DNA from 2 places in the Pseudoalteromonas sp. Of7M-16 genome. Region 2 is predicted to be linked to the other one. Evidence: riboswitches for the same ligand, from Rfam matches in the RefSeq annotation. Region 2 holds a riboswitch; the other holds the start of a gene.

Region 1 (9,768 bases), on a different contig from region 2:
CTGTTTCTGTCACTTCATCGGGTGGCGTTGTGGGCGCTGAGCTTGTGCAAATATCACCGGTTATAGTCATGGAGATGTTATCGGTTAAGCCATTTTTGTTGGCGACAAAACCCAAGCCAAATGACTGATTGGCATGGATAGTATGATTTTGTGACGTAATGGTACAACCCATGTCATTGCAGTCGAAATTGCCATTCCAGCTATTTTGCAGCGAAATGCCTTGATTCCACGTGAGCTCGATGGACCAATCATTAAAGCTTTGATCTGACTGATTTTCAATGACTATCTCAGCTTTAAAACCACTGTTCCAATTGTCTGGTATAGTGAAAGAGCACTGTGCAGCGTGAACCAAAGAGGCACAGGTCAGCAGGCTCACACTAGCTGCGAACTTGGCGATTTTGGGCGCGCTTGGCCAAATATCAGTCAAGGTAAAAAAGCGTGTTAAATTATTGCGTTTCATCTTCTTTCCCTCCTATTGCTGCGCTTCAAAAACGAGATTAAAGCTCACCGGCACGGCGTAACTGATCACAGATAAATTCGCCAGAGTTTTAAGCGTTTCAATGCCTGACTCCAAGCCAAAGTCTGTTGCGTCTAGTACGATTGGGGTTAGGCTTTGCACCAAAATTTTATTATTCGCAAGGCGTCGAATTACGACATTCGCGTTAACTTCTTTTATGACGCCTGAAAGATTTAGCGTGGCTGAGATAGATTGTTTTTCAGTGCTGCCAACAGGGAGTGCAACTAACGCAGCATAGTCAATAGAGAGTAGGGCTTCGGCGGTTGGGAATGACTCTGTATCGAATAAAAATTCTTTCATTCTGCCATCACGGGTATCGTTACCGGTATCAACACTGTTCAGATCAATGGCTAATCTTGCTACCCCTTCAGGTGTAATACTGCCGCTGATATTATTAAACGTGTGCGCTTCAACTAGGTGCTGTTTTTTAGTCGAGACAAAGTAAAGGCGAGAGCCTTGAGGGTTTAACACAAATGGTTTGCTTATGGGTGGTGTCTCTGGCGCTGATACTTGAATACTGATTGGGTCACTTACCGTACTAATTACCCCGTCACTGACTGTTAAAGTGACATTAAATACACCTTCTTCTTCATAAACATAGACAGGGCTTGGCTCGCTTGAAGTCTGTCCGTTGCCAAAGTTCCAGCTAAAAGTCAGGGGATCGCCGTCTAAATCTGAGGATTCACCGCTGTCAAAGCTTACCGATAAAGGGTAGTCACCTGCTACCACAGAGGCCGATGCAATCGCTGATGGCGCGTGATTAATATCGCCGTCTAGCGAGCATAAACCGCCGAGGGAAGGTGTGGTTGGGGTGTCATTTTCTTGCGCCTTTTGCGCATTAAAACCAAAATTTAAACTTTGACCAGGGTTGATTGTGCCATTGTAATTTTCATTGATTACTTCATAAGGGTTATTTCCACTGTGGCGACCATGCCAAACCCCAGTCAACTTGGTGTTATCTGAAAAAGCCATGAGCACTTTCCAGTTTGAAATGGCAACAGCTTCAGTATTGGTGATGGTAACTTTGCCACGAAAGCCTGAGATCCACTCTTGTTCAACTTCAAAAGTACATTGCGCTGACTCTGGCTGAGCGTCACTAATCGTGACTTGAATCGGAGCAGCGGGATAGTCTTTTGTACCATCACTGATAGTCAATAAAACAGAGTAAGCCCCAGCTTGCTCAAAGATATGCTGGGGGTTTATGTCATTTGAACTGTGTCCATCACCAAAATCCCAGCGATAACTTACATTGTCTGACGGTAAATTTGTCGCTTCGCTGGTAAAGTTGATTGTTGCGGGGGCTGCGCCTTGATTTTCAGACGCTGACGCCACAACCTTCACGTTGTCATTTTGTGAGCTTCCCTCACAAATACCAAATAACCTTGGTGTAGTAGCGTCCTGTCCGTCACTTTTTTTGACGTTAAAGCCAAACGATTTGGACGAACTCGGATTGATAGTGTTGTTCCAGCTCAGGTTTTTAAATTGATATGGACTGTTACCGCTCAGTTGGGCTCGCCAAGCATTATTGATTGACTCACCGTGAATAAATTCTAACCCCACTTCCCAGCCATTGATGGCGGACTCAGTGTTGTTATACACGGTAACTTCTGCGGTATAGCCACTTTGCCACTCATTTTTAACCTTGAACTCGCATTGCGCAGCCAAGCCGTGTATGGGATGTCCCAAAGCCATTAGGCAGAGACCGATTTTTAAAAATCGGTGCTGCTTGCTATTGTATCTATGTTGTCTCATGAAAATTCCCCGAAACATTGCCATTTGACATGTTATTTCCTTGCTGCTCATCGCTGAATAAGCGAACGACCAGATCTCACAGGCGGCAATAGCTAGCGCAATACTCAGGTATAATGAAAAACCAAGGGTTGGGGATATGACATGATATGCCATAGGCGTGAATACCGATCGGCTACGCAACGCGCATACAAACCAGAAGTATGCACATTGTCAGCAATATAAGCGTTGGCATTCAGCAACCCCGCTATCTTAGTTTTCACCTTAGACCGGAAGCTTTGCGTCCCTTTCTTTCAAAAGGTTTGCTATTTTAAGCCTGTTAAAGCAAGTTAGCTTAAAAGCGCAATAACCGCAAAGCCCCAACTGCAACTTTCACAGTATTTGCACATTTCGCTTCATAATGCTTTGTAAAGTCATACAAAATGCTCAGGATTGTTCTGATTAATTTATATAAATTAATGACTTGCTTTAAAGTGACAATGTGGATGCACAATTTGAGTTAAGGGGGCAATCCATGCTAGTTCACAGCGTCATTAGTCACATTCAGCGACTACATAAGAAAACAAACCTTTTTCATTAAAGGGGTGATAAAGCTGGCATAGGCGCATATGGCGATTCTTTCTTGGTTTAAAGCTGTTTTAATGTTGGTGAAGTGACCTTGTATCTCGTGTTATGATTTTTATATCGTTCCAATTGCGTGGGAAGTTAAGTGAAAAAAATAATATTTGATACAGATCCTGGTATTGACGACGCGATGGCGCTACTTCTAGCGCATGCTTGTCAGGATATTTAAATGGTTGGAATTACGACCACTTTTGGCAATGCAAGTATAGAAAACACAACGCGTAATGCGCTTTATTTAAAACAAGAGTTTGGTATGCATGCTGAGGTCGCTAAAGGGGTAAACGTACCGCTAGATCAAGTGAAAACAGAGCCTGCAACCCTTGTACATGGTGATAATGGCTTAGGTAATATTGAATTACCTGATCAAATAAATACACCTCTATCACCACTCATTGCACATGATTTCATTGTTGAAACAATAAAAAAGCAACCGGGAGAAATCACCTTAGTTGCGGTAGGTAGACTTACAAATTTAGCCCTAGCAATTGAAAAAGCTCCTGAAATCGGCAAGTTAGTGAAAGAAGTCATCATTATGGGTGGGGCTTTTGGACATAACGGTCATACGGGTAATCTGACACCGTTTGCCGAAGCGAATGTGTACGGAGATCCTCTTGCCGCAGATATTGTTATCAATGCAGACTGGCCAGTCACCATTGTTGGGTTAGATGTGACGCAGCAAACCCAGATGTCAAATGCGTATTTAGAGAAAGTAAGGACGAGCAGCGAAAAGTACGGTCAGTTTATTTATGACATTACACGTTTTTATGCAAAGTTTTACAATGATGACCTTGGTTTAGATGGATTTTATGTACATGACTCTTCAGCAATCATGTATTTGGTCGCACCTGAAATTTTTACAACAAAGCAAGGGCACATACGAGTCATAACCGAAGGGCCAGCAAAAGGACATACTTTATTTAAAGGTTCAGATAGGGTTTTTCCAATTGATGAATGGGCTACAGCACCAAAACAAACCATAGCAATCAACGTGGAGCCCCAAACATTTAATCAGCGTTACTTCGATATCATTTGTGGCAATTAAATTTGTTTTTCGGACTTTGGATTGGTCCGTTTTGGTTGCCAATCTAAGTTCGAAATACTTATTAAAATATAAAAGAGGTAAAATTGGAAAGTCACAAATTTATTGCTTGGATAATTTCGTTTTGCTTCACATTTTAATCTACAAAAAATCTCCACATATAGCCGCGATATGCGAGAATTCATGCTAATATGCTTTTATTTTCCTTGGTCAGTTTTAAAAGTCCCAGTGAAACACTGAGGATTTTTATCTATGACTACAACGTTCTGTGCGATTCTTTTAATTCAAATATGTGAACGCTATTTACTGATTGAATATGAATTTGGCGGCTCCGCACCAAAGGGTAAATTATAAAGGTAAGTTATTCGTATCTTGTTGTTTTTATTTGTGGTTTCTTCTCTACCTATTAGTGCAAAAACATTCGAGATTAGAGGTTTCAAAAACGCCAGCCAGTTGATTTGGGATGATAATTTCAAATTGCATATAAATGAATTTTTTGGCAGCAAAAGTAAGCAGTATTTCTGGGCAAATGAAAAAATCTCTGATCAGGTTAAAGCTGGTTTTAGTGGTGCCCCAGATCAAGTAAAAGCTCTTGGTAGTAATGCATATATTGTCAGTGCTTGTCGGCATCAATCTTGTGATGAAAAATCAGCTTATATCACAAACGGTGACTTAGAGCTTTTTGCAATCATTGCATACCATTGTGAAAATAATTCGGGTGAAATTGAATTTTGCTCAGATGGACAATTGGTTATTTTTTATAAGAATGTCTCTGCCAAGGATTTGTTGAGCAATCACCTTATCAACTGGAAAGACGATCATGCGCCTAAGGCTGCGGTCGTATTCGAAAATATAAATTAACAGGTTGTTCAGAGTAATTAGGCACGCGTGGTATTTCTAATATGCGAGAGTCTAATGGTTAAGGTGGCATGAAGAAGCTTTGGTATTTCGTGCCTCACACCTTAGCAAGTTGCTATATTCATTGAGGTTTAATGTAGCTGGAAACATTTGTCGTCATTTTGATTTTTTACCGTATAGCAGCCGTTGTAACAAATATAGGTAATTCAAATAATGATAAAGAGCTTCACTATCTTAAAGCCTAAATTCTTGGAAGAAAACCCTGAAATCGTAATATGTGACATAGGTGATTTTGGTGACTATTTCTATAGCTATTTCAAGGGTGGTAAAAGGCATTATAATTTATTGACAGTATGAAAAGGCGAAACTTGCAGTGTCCTAAAATTGTCCAAATGTACGGAGCGGATGAGCTAGAAAGAGGTAGATGGTTGTCTTATCCTCCTCATTAAGTACAAACTTTATATTAGAGCTCTCCAGTTTAGTTCACGGAGTTACTGGCAGATACTACGAAAGGTAGCGTTGCCTAATAAGTAAGATACAGAACACTTCTTAATTTAGAAGGCTTTAACACCTTCTAACTAACTTAAATGCCCCGGTGAAACACTGAGGCTTTTATATTTGGCTAAAATGTTCTGTGTGATTCGTTTAATTAAACTCTGTAAAAGCTATTTACTGATCACATAGGATTTGGGCGGCTCTACTGCTAATAAATGACGCACAAAATAATCCCAACGCTGCCTTACAAAGTATGGGTTTTTATCAAGTACGTGCCCCATATTAGGATAAATCATCAGGTCAAAGTCCTTGTTGGCTTTCATGAGTGCGTCAGCCAGTTGCAAAGTGGCTGCAGGGTGCACATTGGTGTCTAACTCGCCATGGGCAATAAGTAATTTGCCTTGTAAATGTTTTGCCCAATTTAAGTTTGATTGTGCTTCCCATTCAGGTGTTTCTGGGTAGCCCATCCACATTTCATTCCAACCAGCCTTGTCTACTCTAAAGTCATGATTACCTGATGCTGATACGCCGACTTTAAAAAAGTCAGGATACTTAAACATCGCATGCGCCGTATCGTAACCACCGGCACTAAAACCAAAAATGCCTACTCGGTTAAGATCCAGAAAGTCAAAGCGTTTGCCAAGCTGTTTAATCGCAGTAACGTGATCATCACTGCCACCACTTAAGTTTTTAAATGAGTATTCGTGGAACGCTCGGCCACGCTTGTTAGTACCGCGGCCATCCATTTTTATGACTACAAACCCGAGTTCAGCAAGTGCATTCGCTTGGCTGCGATAGGTTACAAAAGATTTAGGTGTAAAAAAGTTGTGTGGTCCAGTATATATGTCATCAATTACCGGATACTTTTTATTGGGGTCAAAGTTAGAAGGTAAATACATCAAACCATATAGAGGCGTTTTACCATCACCTGCAATGACTGAAAATGGTCTAGGTGGTTGCCATCCCAACGCGATTAGCGCGCTAGTATCGGCTTTTTGTAATGTTCGAATAATTGTACCATCTTGGGTGCTACGCAATATTGAAATAGGGGCTTGTGTGGCGGTCGAGTAGGTATCTATAAAGTACTTAAAGTCAGGCGATAGTCGAGTATCGTGCTCGGCAACTTCAGGGGTCAGCAATGTTAAGTTGCGACCATCTAGATCCACCCTATAAAGATGACGAAGGTAAGGGTCTCTATCTGTTTCTCTGCCAGACGCCTCAAAGTATACTTGCTGCTTTTTAGTATCTACACCACGTATTACGCGAACCGTCATATTCCCCTGAGTAATCGCATTTTTCAGTTTGCCATCTACTGAGTTGTAAAGATATAGATGCTGAAAGCCATCTCTTTGTGAGCTCCAAATAAAAGCATTTAGCTCTGGCAGTGCCCTATATTGCTGTACCCAAGGGTCGATGTATTTATCATCGCGCTCTTCAACCAGTACGCGCACTTTGGCTGTTTCAGGGTTAACTTCTCGCATAAAGTATTGACGGTTTCCCCTAAATCGATTGTGGTAGACAAACTTTCCGTCCTCTTGCCACCACCCCCATAGGGCTGCACCATAGTAAGTTTGCATGACAGGGGGCGACTTTAAGCGCGTAACAGTTTTGTTCTCAGCATTGATCAGCATCAAATGTGCGGAGGGTAGCTGCTGTTCGGCAGCTGATGGGTAATAGAACTCAGTGGTTTCTGGACGCTTCCCACGTTGATGCGATGCGCGAACGAGCGCATATTTACCTGTGTTACGGCGGTCAAGCTGATAGGTCATTACATATTGGCTATCTTCGGACCAATTGGCATAAACTTGTTTAGGTTGATATGGCTTATTATCACGAAGGTCATGTGCAGGGTTTGGGTGCATAAGCCCATAGGGAAAGCCTTCGGTACCATCAGTCGTCAGCTGTGTTTTTGATCCAGTTTTCAGACTTGTCAACACAAGGTTGTATTGTTCTACGGTCAGTTTCCATTGGCCATCGGGAGATGTTCCCGGTTCTTTCGCTAAGCTGGTTTTTTTATTTGGTGAGCAGATATATAGTTTGATATCACACTGAAATTGTTTGTCGTGGATAGTAAAGCTAATTAATGGCAGTTCTACATTCAAAGATTCCAAAGAAAGTTGGTCTTTCTCGGCACTTTCAACCCCGGAGTGAAGCAAAGCACTTGCTAGTTTTTTATGATCGAATAACGGTTTTTGTAGGTTATTTAGCGGGTCGACATATATATATTTGTATCCTTGATGATCTTGCTGTTTAAACCAAAAAGCATTTCCCTCTCCAATCCAATTGGGGACTAGCTTAGTATTTTTTACCAAAGGTAATAAGTTTTGCGGCAAAAATTGTTCCGCTCTTTGATAATCAGAGTCTTGTATACTTAACTTTTCTTTCGATTCTATGTTGGTAGAGTTCAAGTTGCTTTGACATGCAGCTAACAGGCTGACAGCTGTCATTAAAGCAACACATTTACTTTGTGACATTGACCATACTCCTTACTTTTTATATCAATTTATCTGCACTCCAAGTGTTCAGTATTTCTTATATTTAGAAGACTCAACGCAGCCATTGGCAGCAAGAACATTGACGTTTGTGGTACAAGCTAACTATATCGCAATGGATTATTGTATACAATATTCAATTTTAACGTGAAGAGATAAAAGAACTTGCATGCAGGATATTGAGTAGGGCGCATAAAGCAGCACCTATTCAAATCTCGGTTTATCTGCGACGACGTTATTCTATTTCTCTAAACAAAATGTAGGAATTAATCCAAATTAGATAGGAACGGTCGGTTCTGGTACTATGGCGCTTTTCTCAGTTCTAGCCTTACAGTCTGTAACAATGTTGATTGAGATATTTAGAAATCATTTCTCGTTGTTTACAGGTGGTTAGGTTGTTGAGAACGTAAAGTTTAGCTAGTAAGTTGCTAAAATTAATAAATAAACTTAGCTTGATTATCGATATTTTCGGTGTGTAAATCAGTGGGATATTTCGATAATTCACGCTATGTGCTGTCATGAGGACCAACTTTGAAGCATAGTATTCGCCATTATAAAGTTCTTGTATTTCCGTCATTTTGGGTAAATGCATTTGCAGTAGCAGTTAAAGAGTACTGGTTGTATTTGGCTGTGTTTTTTTTGATCTATAACGGTAGTTCATTGATGAGGGGGGAGCTCCTTAATTTTATTACCTCATGTGCTGTCAGTGCCACTGTTGTTAGCATACTATATATTTTTTATATTTTATTTCTCTTCCCGATTAAAAGCATTAAGGATGCTAACTTTCGTAAAACGGTGAATACTGAATCAAGCAAGGCGGTAACGCGTTATTTACTAGGGGTTAAAATAGAAGAGCCAAAAACAGAAGAGCCTCAAGCAGAGAGCCGTGTTTCTTTAGGTGAAGAGTTTCCAGGAAAAACATCTAAAATAATGTTTGGCTTGCTTATGGTGGTTAAGGTTTGCACTGCTGTTGGTGCTTTTTATATTTGGTATCTGATAGCAAATAAATCAGCTTAATGTTTCGCTAAAGAGCATTTAAGTCGGACAATAAATAGCAGGTTTTGTGCGTGTTTTTGTAGGTGTTAGCCTGCTATTTTGAGCTGTTCAATGTGGTATTATGTGAGTTTTTATGAATAAATTGTTTATTATATTTTCAATGTTATTCTCAATTTCAAGTAGTGCAAATGAAATTGTAGAGGAAATCCTTCAATTAGAGGGAGGGGAAGCTGAGTATAAGAAAGTCATTGAGCAAAATTCATTTATGATGAGAAGCTTCGATTTTGGAACATTTGATGCAGATGGACATTATCAGCTTCAAGATCTAGAAACTGAGTTTAAAAATAAACAAGAAAAATTAAAAGAGAAGTACCTGTCTTGGGATGTTTATAAGGCTAACATTATTAACGCATATGAAAATACATACACAGAACAAGAGTTATTGGGGTTAAGGGACTTTCTAAGAAGCCCAATCGGAAAGAGTATTTTAGAAAAAAGACATCAATTATTTCTACTGTCAGGTCAATCGAATCAACGGAATGTTGAAAAGTATATAAATGAAAACAAAAAGCTTTGGGACGAGTTTGGTAAAAGGCTAGACCAGTTGATTGAATAAACCGCACAACAAAGCCGTAAACTCGTCCAAATTCCAGCTTAATATGCCTGTTAGCCTGTAGTTTCTTTTTATATTTAGGAGAAAGAGTATCTAGCGAAGTTAATCAAAACTGATGCAAAATGCTGCATGTTTTTGACATTGAGGTTTTACAGTAATATTTTAAGAGATTACATCAATAGCATCTCGCTCCAGATCGTTACATAACACGCTGTTGCAGATGAAAAAAGCATAGTTGGCTGCGATTATAGGCAACTACTTTCACCCGCTTACGGCGAGCTTATATGTCATAAAGAGGTTGATCCAATTGACGATTGAAAAAAAAGAAATACCTGCGGAACTTAAAGGCTGGAATTGGGGAGCGTTTTTCTTGAACGTAATTTGG
Region 2 (9,768 bases):
AATTGAATGAAGGCGAATTATTATAAACCAGCTTGGCATTAGGTACTTGCTCCCTGATGCGATTAACCAATTCAGCAATTTGGTCTACATTGGGTTTTTCTGTTTCAATCCATAATAAATCTGCACCTGCTTGTAAACTTGTTACGCAGTCCAATACTACTCTATCTTTTTCAGTTCCCTCTTTAAATTGATAAAGTCCATTGTCTAAGCGCACTGGCTTTTGCAATTTGCCTTCTAGCTTGATGGCCATTTCCCCATCTGTAAGCTGATCAAGGTCGACAATCGGCTGGGTGTCTAAAAATGCTGTATATTGGCTAGCGATATCCCCGGGCTGTTTAGAAACCGGAATTTTTTGTGTCAAACTAGCTCCGAGAGAGTCTGTGCGGGCTACAATGATCCCGTCTTCAATACCTAGTTCTAAAAATGCATATCGAACAGCATTAATTTTTGCAAGGAAGTCTTCATGAGGTACTGTTACTTTACCTGCTTGGTGTCCGCATTGTTTGGCATCTGATACTTGGTTTTCAATTTGAATGGCGCAAGCTCCGGCTTCTATCATTTGTTTTGCGAGCAAGTAAGTGGCTTCTTCGTTGCCAAAACCTGCATCAATATCAGCGATGATAGGCACTATATGAGTTTCAAAGTTATCGATTTCTAATTGAAGTTGACTCGTATCTTGACCATTTAACTTCGCGGTATCGAGTGCTTTATACAAATGATCCAACTCCCTCGCATCAGCCTGTTTTAAGAAGGTATATATTTCTTCAATGAGCTTAGGAACCGCTGTTTTTTCGTGCATGCTTTGGTCTGGTAACGGGCCAAACTCAGATCGCAGTGCCGCTACCATCCAACCACTTAAGTATACATAAGCGCCTTTGGTTGTTTTTTGGTGTCTTTTAATGGCCATCATCATTTGTTGAGCCGTAAAGCCATGCCAACACCCCAGTGATTGAGTGTATTGTGTAGGATCTGCATCGTAACGAGCCATGTCCTCACGCATAATTTTCGCCGTGTACTTCGCGATATCTAACCCTGTTTTAAAGCGATTTTGTAAGTGCATTCTGCTTGCATATTCAGGGTTAATTGATTGCCAATTGTGTGTTTTTGTTGCGCATAAGGTAGTAAAGCGGTCAATTTGAGACTGGTAATTGCTCATGATTAATATCCTTCGAACGAGTTGTACACTAAATAAAAAGATTTGCCTAAGCGTTATGTGTGAGAGTTGCTGCGGCTTAATTAAACACTAGAACGGCTTTTATAATTTTTTAAATTTATAGTTGTTATTGTGAGTATATTTATTATGAATGGCGAAAGGGGTTTGTTTTTGTACAAATTGCTTTATTTTTGAATAACCCGTTCAAAATTAATTCGCATTAGGAACTCTGCTATGAATGCAACTGTGACAAACGCTGGGCTCACTATTGATGCTGACTTTTTTGATTTTGTGAATCAAGAGTTGCTCGATGGTCTACCCCTTAGCTCTGAATCGTTTTGGGATGGTTTGGCCAATATTGTAGATACACTCTCACCCATAAATCGTGCCTTACTCGAAAAGCGAAATAGCTTACAAGCTAAGGTTGATGACTATCATCGGCAAAATGTCAGTTGGGATGCCAAAAAATATCGGACATTTTTGGAATCTATTGGTTATTTGTTGCCACAGCCATCAGATTTCAACATTGTGACTGAACATTCTGAGCCTGAAATCGCTCTGGCTGCTGCACCACAATTGGTTGTTCCGGTGAACAACGCACGGTTTGCACTCAATGCGGCCAATGCGCGTTGGGGCTCCCTTTATGATGCCTTGTATGGGACGGATGTGATAAGTGAAGATGAAGGAGCTGAAAAAGGTAAAGAATACAACCCTGTACGCGGGTTTAAGGTGATGGCGTATGCAAGGCAACTATTGGATAAAATATTGCCTCTGAACGGTGGTTCACATATTGAAAGCACCCACTATGGCATTGTCGATAGTCGTTTAATTGTGACATTGAATGATAGCCGTCAGGTGACGCTTGCAGATCCAGAACAATTGATCGGATATTGTGGGCAATTGCAAAATCCTGCTGCGGTCTTAGTAAAACATCACGGCCTTCATATTGAGATCTGTATTGATCATGAGGATCCTATTGGAAAGGTTGATAAAGCGGGGATCAAAGACGTGATCTTGGAGTCAGCTTTAACAACGATTATGGATTGCGAAGACTCTGTAGCGGCTGTGGACGCTGAAGATAAAATCGTGGTTTATCGAAACTGGCTCGGTTTGAATAAAGGCAATTTAGTTGAAGAGTTTGTAAAAAATGGTCTGGCAGTTGAACGATGCCTAGCGAATGACAGAAGTTATAACTCACTCCATGGCGAGGTTTTTACTCTAAGTGGTAGAGCAATGATGTTTGTTCGCAATGTGGGTCATTTGATGACAACCCCTGCGGTACTTGACTCTGAAGGTCGAGAAATCTTTGAAGGAATACTTGATGCCATGGTAACGTCAGTTGCCGCCATGCATGACCTGAGAGGTAATAGCCCGTATCGGAATAGCAAATCTGCCAGTATAAATATTGTAAAACCCAAAATGCATGGCCCCGAGGAAGTTGCCTTTACAACCGAGTTATTTAACGCTGTAGAGCGAGCATTGGGATTGCCAGAAAATACGATTAAAATGGGGATCATGGATGAAGAGCGACGTACTTCTGTCAACTTAAAAGCGTGCATAGCAGCTGCCAGATCTCGTGTTGTATTCATAAATACAGGGTTTTTAGATCGCACCGGAGATGAGATCCATACATCTATGCTTGCCGGAGCTGTTAGGCCAAAAGAAGTGATCAAATCTCAACCGTGGATCTCGGCCTATGAGCGCCAGAATGTTGAAGTCGGTTTAGAAACAGGCTTCAAAGGTAAAGCACAAATTGGTAAAGGAATGTGGCCAAAACCAGATAACATGGCGCAGATGATGGCCTTAAAAGCAGCACAATTAGAAGCGGGAGCAAATACTGCATGGGTCCCCTCACCCACTGCTGCAACGCTGCATGCTATCCACTATCATGAGGTTGATGTTCTAGCTCAACAAGTCAAAATCTCGCGTTCTCAACATGCGTGTTTGGAAGACTTATTGACTCCTCCTTTGTTGCATGATGCCTCTTCTCTTTCTCTGTCAGATATTCAAGCTGAGTTAGACAATAATATTCAAGGTATTTTGGGCTATGTTGTGCGTTGGATAAACCAAGGTGTAGGTTGCTCAAAGGTGCCAGATATTTCTCATGTGGGTTTAATGGAAGATAGAGCAACATTGAGGATATCAAGTCAGCATATTGCAAACTGGCTAGAACATAAGGTGTGTAGCGAAGAGTTGGTATTGGCAACATTTGCTAAAATGGCCAGTGTCGTAGATAGTCAAAACAGCAGTGATCCGCACTATATTGCAATGTGTGAACATGGCCACCCAAAGGCGGATAGTTTAGCTTATAAAGCTGCGTTGGCACTTGTTTTTGAAGGTAAGCAACAGCCTAATGGCTACACAGAACCCTTGTTACATTATTATCGTAGGCTCCAAAAGTTACAGTCACATTAACAGCTAAAAGTGAGCGCTATGATTTAATCTTGGCGCTCACTTGTAAACCCCCTTTCCAATCATGTCTGCTATTCCCTATTTTTGGTAATTTGTAATTAGGTACAATTTGATACACTTTGGTATAATCCGACACGATATTTTTATCATTTTTTCAATATATTAATTAGCAAATAATAAAGATAAGAAACTGCTATGGACTCTAAATTTAAATGGCTGTCTGCTAGCCTTGTTTTGGTGAGTTTGAGCTGGATGCCTAGCGTTTACGGAAAAACAGCTCCTAGCTTTTGGGATGGGTTTGCCAATAAACGAGAAGCTGGTGGCTTTTTGTCGTTAGGTATTGGCGCGTCATACGGTGGTGGGCTACTTTCAAACATCGCGACTCGTCCACTGATAAATATTAATGGCAACTATTACTTCGAAAATGGACTGTTTGTTGAAGTACCTGGTAGTGATAGTAAGTTTGAACCTGACTGGGCTATGGGTTACAACCTGTACAATACCAATGAGTGGGAATTTGATCTCATATTCTCTTCTGCGCATTCCCACATGACTTATTATGGATATTTAGAAGGAAATTTTGCAGGCTATAGTGATGACAGGGATTTGACCGGGTATGTTGGTTTACGCGCTACAGGTGCAATTGGTCAGTACCAAATACAAACCATTTTAGCGCCTAAAGCGGATAACAGTGAGTACGATGGTGGTGCTTACGCTTCTCTTTGGGTTGCCAGATCTTGGCAAGTAAAAAATTGGAACTACTACGCTTCTATCGGGTTTCAATATCGTAACAGTAATATGTTGAACTACTATTACGGTGTGCCTTATAAATCTTCTCGGGTAGCACCATATGAAGCATCAGGTGGTGTGAATACATTACTTAAACTCGGCTTTACTAAACCAATCAGTGAAAGCTGGGTGGTTGATGGTTCTATCGGGTTTACAGATTACGCAAGTAGTATAGATAAAAGCCCCTACTCTATTGATGCACTAAAGTATGTATCTAACCGTAGTAAGTTAGGTCGCAATGTTAACATCACTCTGAGTTACGTATTTTAGGGGGCGATGTGAACAAGTATCTTTTTGGATTTTTATTAGCCCCGACGTTAACCTTTGCTGCGTCCAATAACCCCAACTTTATCGTTAAACCACAACAATGTGTTGCACTAGAACAAGGCCAGGAATGCTTTATCGATGTTTCGGTCAATTGGCAGGTAAGCGATGAAGGCAATTTTTGTTTATTTGCCAATGAAACACGGCTGCACTGCTGGCAGCGCAACAATCGAGGACAGTGGAAAAGCGAATTGGTCATGACTGATGATGTCGTGATGAGTTTGAAAAATAGCAGTGACAAAGTGATATTTAGCGACAAAGTTAAATATGCTTGGATCTATAAAAAACGCAAAAGCAAAGCCGTTCGTTGGCGAATGTTTTAAGGAATTTAGGATGAATGAGTGCAAGATTGCGTTGGTTGAGGATGATGTGGAATTGGCACAGTGGATAGCCGATTATCTCGAAGCAAAGCAGTATCAGGTATCCGTATATCATGACGGGTTAGCTGGCCTTGAAGGTGTAAAAAAAACACAGCCTGACTTGGTTATTTTGGATGGCATGTTACCTAGTATGGATGGTTTAGATGTGTGCAAAGCACTTCGACAGTCGATGCAAACACCTATATTGATGTTAACTGCCAGAGATGAGGAAGTTGACGAAATATTGGGTCTAGAGATGGGAGCCGATGACTATTTAACCAAGCCAGTAAGAGGTCGGTTGCTTGAGGCGAGAATGAGAACCCTCCTACGGCGCTCGGCTGCTACGCAAGCTACGGTGAGTGAGCGATTGGTGCTCGGTGCACTCGAAGTCGACTCTGACAATCGCCAAGTAACACTTAATGGCAACAATATCCAAGTCTCAAGCAATGAATTTGATGTGCTTTGGGTACTGGCGAGTCGCGCTGGAAGTGTTGTGACACGACAGGATCTGGTGCAGGAGTTGCGCGGCTTCGAATACGACGGGTTTGACCGTACTATCGACTTACGAGTATCTCGACTTCGCAAAAAGTTGGGTGATACACAAGCACCATACAAAATAGCGACAGTGTGGGGTAAAGGGTATCAGTTGGCGAAAGACACTTGGTAAGCCGATAAATTAAAGGAACAAATACAATATGTGGCGGTTTGTTGTTGCGCTCGTGAGTGTTTTATTGATCGCAAGTATCTTGTTAGGGCAAATATTCGATACATTATATTCATCAGACGATACTAGCGAGCCTTTGGTGAGCGAGCAATTGTCACTTACCTTGCCGCTTTTAAAGTTAATGGCATTAGGTGAGGTATCTGATTTTGACCCCAACCTCATGAAAGATGAGAATAATCAACGTAACGCCATATTGTATACGCGTGCAATGGACGAGTATCCGCTACCGGCTCTTTTACAGGAGCAATTGAAAAGGCAAGAGCCTGTTTATTTAGAAACGCAAGAGCACGTGATGGTACACCTATTGACCAGTACGCACGACATTTTAATCTACCAGTACGATAAACAAATTGAAAAAGAAGACTATCGCCTTTCCTTAACACTGTCTTTTTACCTCCTTTTGGTCATCGTTATCGTTATTTTTTTAGCGCCCTTTGTCAGACGTTTAATGCGATTGAGTGCGGCTGCGACCAAACTTGGAGACGGTCAGCTTGATGTCAGGTTACAGGTTGGTACGCTTTGGTACATCCGTGATATTGAGTTATCGTTTAATCAAATGGCCAGTAAAATTAGTCTCTTAATGGATGATATTAAGTTGCTGGCAGGCGGCCTATCTCATGAGTTGAGGACCCCGTTGGCGCGGGTACGGATGGGGCTGGATACGCTCGTTGAAGCTCAAGATGAGCAATTGCGAACCAAGTATGAGTCTCGAGTAAATCAGCAACTAGATGATATGGAAGGATTACTCATACATATGCTAGATTTTGCGAGATTGCAGCATAGTTTAGATGACGCAAAACCCAATAAAATGGACTTGGCTCAGATGCTATCGAGCTTAATCTCCAATACCTATCATGGATCTGTTGAATTTACCCTGCCATCAGAGAGTGTGTGTATCAATGCCGATTTACGATATTTGAATATGGCTGTGTCAAACATCATTGATAATGCTATTAAATATGGGCGTAGCAAGTGTGCAGTTAAAGTCTTTTATGAAAATAACGACATAGCAGTCAGTATAAGTGATGATGGTCAGGGGATTGATGCAGAAAAAAGAGCGACTGTATTTAAGCCTTTTGTCAGACTGGATAGGCAACAGTGCCCAGGCTTTGGGATCGGGCTAGCCTTTAGCGCCAAAATCATCTCTCGTTACCATGGCACTGTTGAGGTGGACGACTGTCCAGATTTAGGCGGCGCAAGGTTTACGCTGCGCTTTGTGAGTGAATGAAGCACATAAACATAAGTGCAATTGATAAAAAACCAGCCTTTCTATCTCAATAAATTGTCTGAATAAGCTGATTTTTTGCACCTTTTTTCCTGTGTATGTCGGTTAGTATAAGAAAATAGGGTTGTATATTGTTGAAGAATAGTACCTTTAAGTGGGAATATTTTATCTGTAGTAAAACTTTAATAAATTATAATTCCTGATTGAACAACAGATTAGGATTTTAGCTCTAATTTGTATTTGACCTATTTGGAACCTTCCTATAAATTCCTCCTGAATTTTATACAAACTGTAGTTACTGGCAAACTAGATGAAAGTCTAGGACGCAAAGCTTCCGGTCTAAAGGCACTGTTTCTATAAGCAGAGCACATGATAGCGGGGTTGCTTCATAGTTAGGAATACTATGAATATTCATTAGGGATGTGACTGCCAGATCTACTCAATACCACTACACACTGTAGTTATTTGAGGTTAGAGATGAAACACTTTTCCAATAAGCCCCTATTGTTAGCACTATGTGCTGCAACAAGCTGGCTACCATTTCAAAGTTATGCAAACGATTTCTGGCATAGCTATTTAGACTCGAGATCAACTCAGTCAGATCTAAGAGATCCACACAGTCAAGTGGCAGATGATCAGATCATTGCTAATTTCTCTTACGCTGGATATCAATTTTCGAATCAGTCAATTCCCCAAGTGAATGAACTGGGCTACCGTGTTTTTGACGTCACAGGTTTTGGTGCCGATATCGCGCCTGGTCGTTCAGATAAGCAAGCTGTTCGTGATGCAATTGCCGCCGCTGAGCAGCATATTGATCAAGGCGGTATAGGTGCCGTCATTTATTTCCCCAATGGGACTTACGACCTCAACACTCTGTCCGACGTAGATGGTATCGATAAGTCCGATACTGCAAATGGTCGAATAAGTCGCGCAAGCGCAACCATTAAAGTATCTCGCGGAAATATGGTATTACGTGGTGAGAGCAAGCAAAGTATTTTAAAAATGGACCAGCATTTAGATTTGATATATCCAAACAAAATGTGGACAAGTCCATACTTACTCGAAATTGGTTACAACTATTCAAATCGTGATCCTAAAGTAAAAGGTGTACGTGAAGCAGTGACATCACCCAGTGGTGAGCGTTTTATTACCGATGTTATTTCTAGTCACCCGAGACAGTCTACACGCTCTGTGCAGGTTCGTGATGCATCTTTACTTAAGGTTGGCCAGTGGATTCAGCTGTCTCGATTCGATCCTCGTCCTGAAACAATTGCAAAAGCACTCTCCCCTTACAAGCTAGACGGCAACTGGGGCATGATCAAAAAAGGTCTTCGCTCACAAGAGTATCATCAAATAACAGCCTTAGAAGGTGATGTGGTCACGTTTGCGGCGGTGATCCACCATGATGTTACCAGCGATGGCTACTGGGGATTGAAAAAAGCGCCACTATTACAAAATATTGGTGTTGAAAACCTAACAATTCAAGGTAATTGGCAAGAAGCGTTCAAACACCATAAAAGCGGCGTACATGACGGTGGCTGGAGTGCTATCCGCTTCTCAAGAGTCGCCAATGCATGGTTAAGAAACGTTGAGTTCATCGACTTGAACCAAGGTGTATCTGTAGTAAATAGTGCTGCGATGACCATAAAAGACGTCGCATTTACCGGTAACCCGGGCCACATCAGTTTAGATATCAATGCCTCAACGCATGTGCTAGCACAAAATATTGATGATCAAGCTGAGCATTGGCATGCCGCTGGTTTTTCACACAAAGCGGCTGGCAATGTGATTTCAGGTTCTTCCCATTCATCAAAACGATTTCATAACTTGCATGCAAATATGCCGTACAGCAATTTGATAGAAAACAGCAAAGGCGGCTGGAATTATGGGTATATGGGCGGTTCAGTCGGCGCACAGCCTAACCACCTCAAGCATTTAGTATTTTGGAATGTGACCAATACAGCACAAAATGAAGCGATTGATAAATGGGCATTTATGCGCCATGACAGCAAATACGGTCGGGTAATTATGCCCTATGTGATCGGCTTAAAAGGTGCTGGATTTAATGGTTTTGAAAGCCAGCAAAGGTATGACGTAAGTCTTGCTGACATGCCACAGGCCTATGTGCAACAGCAAACAGATATTGAGAGCTTGTATGCAAGCCAGTTGCAACAACGTCGCTGTGCGAAAAAAGTAATCAGTGAAGGCCTAATTGGTGCATGGTCACTTCAAGGTAGCGTGTGTGACCTGTCTGGTCACGGCCAAGACGGCAAGGTTTTTAGTGAATACCAAGGCACATTTAATGGTGTTGATCAGCGTGTTGAGCTTGGTGATATTGACCAATTCAGCAAAATTGAACTGGAGTTTAAATATCAAGACTTCAGCACGACCAAAACAGGTTTCATGTTATCTAAAGGTAATTACGGTACACAAAACGCTTATTACATTCAGGTCAACAAAAAAGGTGTGATCAGTGCGCGTATTAATGGCAAAGGGGTCAATGCGGGTAACTTTGCTGATGGCAAGTGGCACAAACTGGAAATGCAGCTAGATGGTAATACTTTATCTTTAAGCATTGATGGTCAGTCTATGGGCAGCAAAAGCATTGTGCTACCAAATCAAAATGATGTGCCATTGAGCATAGGTTCTACGCCAAAGAACACATACCCGTTTAAAGGGCAAGTAAGAAACGTACGCGTATATCGTTAATTTTAAGGATGTTTATCTATCTACACAGATAATCTGTGTTCAGATGATAGACATCTCATTTAGAAATTTATTG

What was found. Region 2 has a riboswitch for cyclic di-GMP ahead of MHN81_RS21980 (DUF4955 domain-containing protein). Riboswitches for the same ligand answer to the same signal wherever they lie in the genome.
Region 1: it holds a riboswitch for cyclic di-GMP, as region 2 does, so the genes downstream of both, MHN81_RS06015 (cellulose binding domain-containing protein) here and MHN81_RS21980 (DUF4955 domain-containing protein) in region 2, are expected to answer to the same signal.

What each region holds. Positions count from the first base shown of each region.
Region 1 is NZ_JAKRFY010000004.1:184,734-194,501, forward strand. Features, by position in the region: gene MHN81_RS06010 (DUF1592 domain-containing protein) at 1-460, opposite strand, end outside; gene MHN81_RS06015 (cellulose binding domain-containing protein) at 473-2,269, opposite strand; cyclic di-GMP riboswitch class I at 2,501-2,583, opposite strand; gene MHN81_RS06020 (nucleoside hydrolase) at 3,060-3,932, shown strand; gene MHN81_RS06025 (hypothetical protein) at 4,302-4,790, shown strand; gene MHN81_RS06030 (DPP IV N-terminal domain-containing protein) at 5,453-7,756, opposite strand; gene MHN81_RS06035 (hypothetical protein) at 8,306-8,791, shown strand; gene MHN81_RS06040 (DUF2059 domain-containing protein) at 8,904-9,386, shown strand; gene MHN81_RS06045 (cytochrome c oxidase assembly factor Coa1 family protein) at 9,691-9,768, shown strand, end outside.
Region 2 is NZ_JAKRFY010000027.1:14,912-24,679, forward strand. Features, by position in the region: gene MHN81_RS21950 (isocitrate lyase) at 1-1,156, opposite strand, end outside; gene MHN81_RS21955 (malate synthase G) at 1,388-3,568, shown strand; gene MHN81_RS21960 (MipA/OmpV family protein) at 3,761-4,624, shown strand; gene MHN81_RS21965 (DUF3019 domain-containing protein) at 4,633-5,001, shown strand; gene MHN81_RS21970 (response regulator transcription factor) at 5,012-5,704, shown strand; gene MHN81_RS21975 (ATP-binding protein) at 5,733-6,989, shown strand; cyclic di-GMP riboswitch class I at 7,277-7,375, shown strand; gene MHN81_RS21980 (DUF4955 domain-containing protein) at 7,464-9,695, shown strand.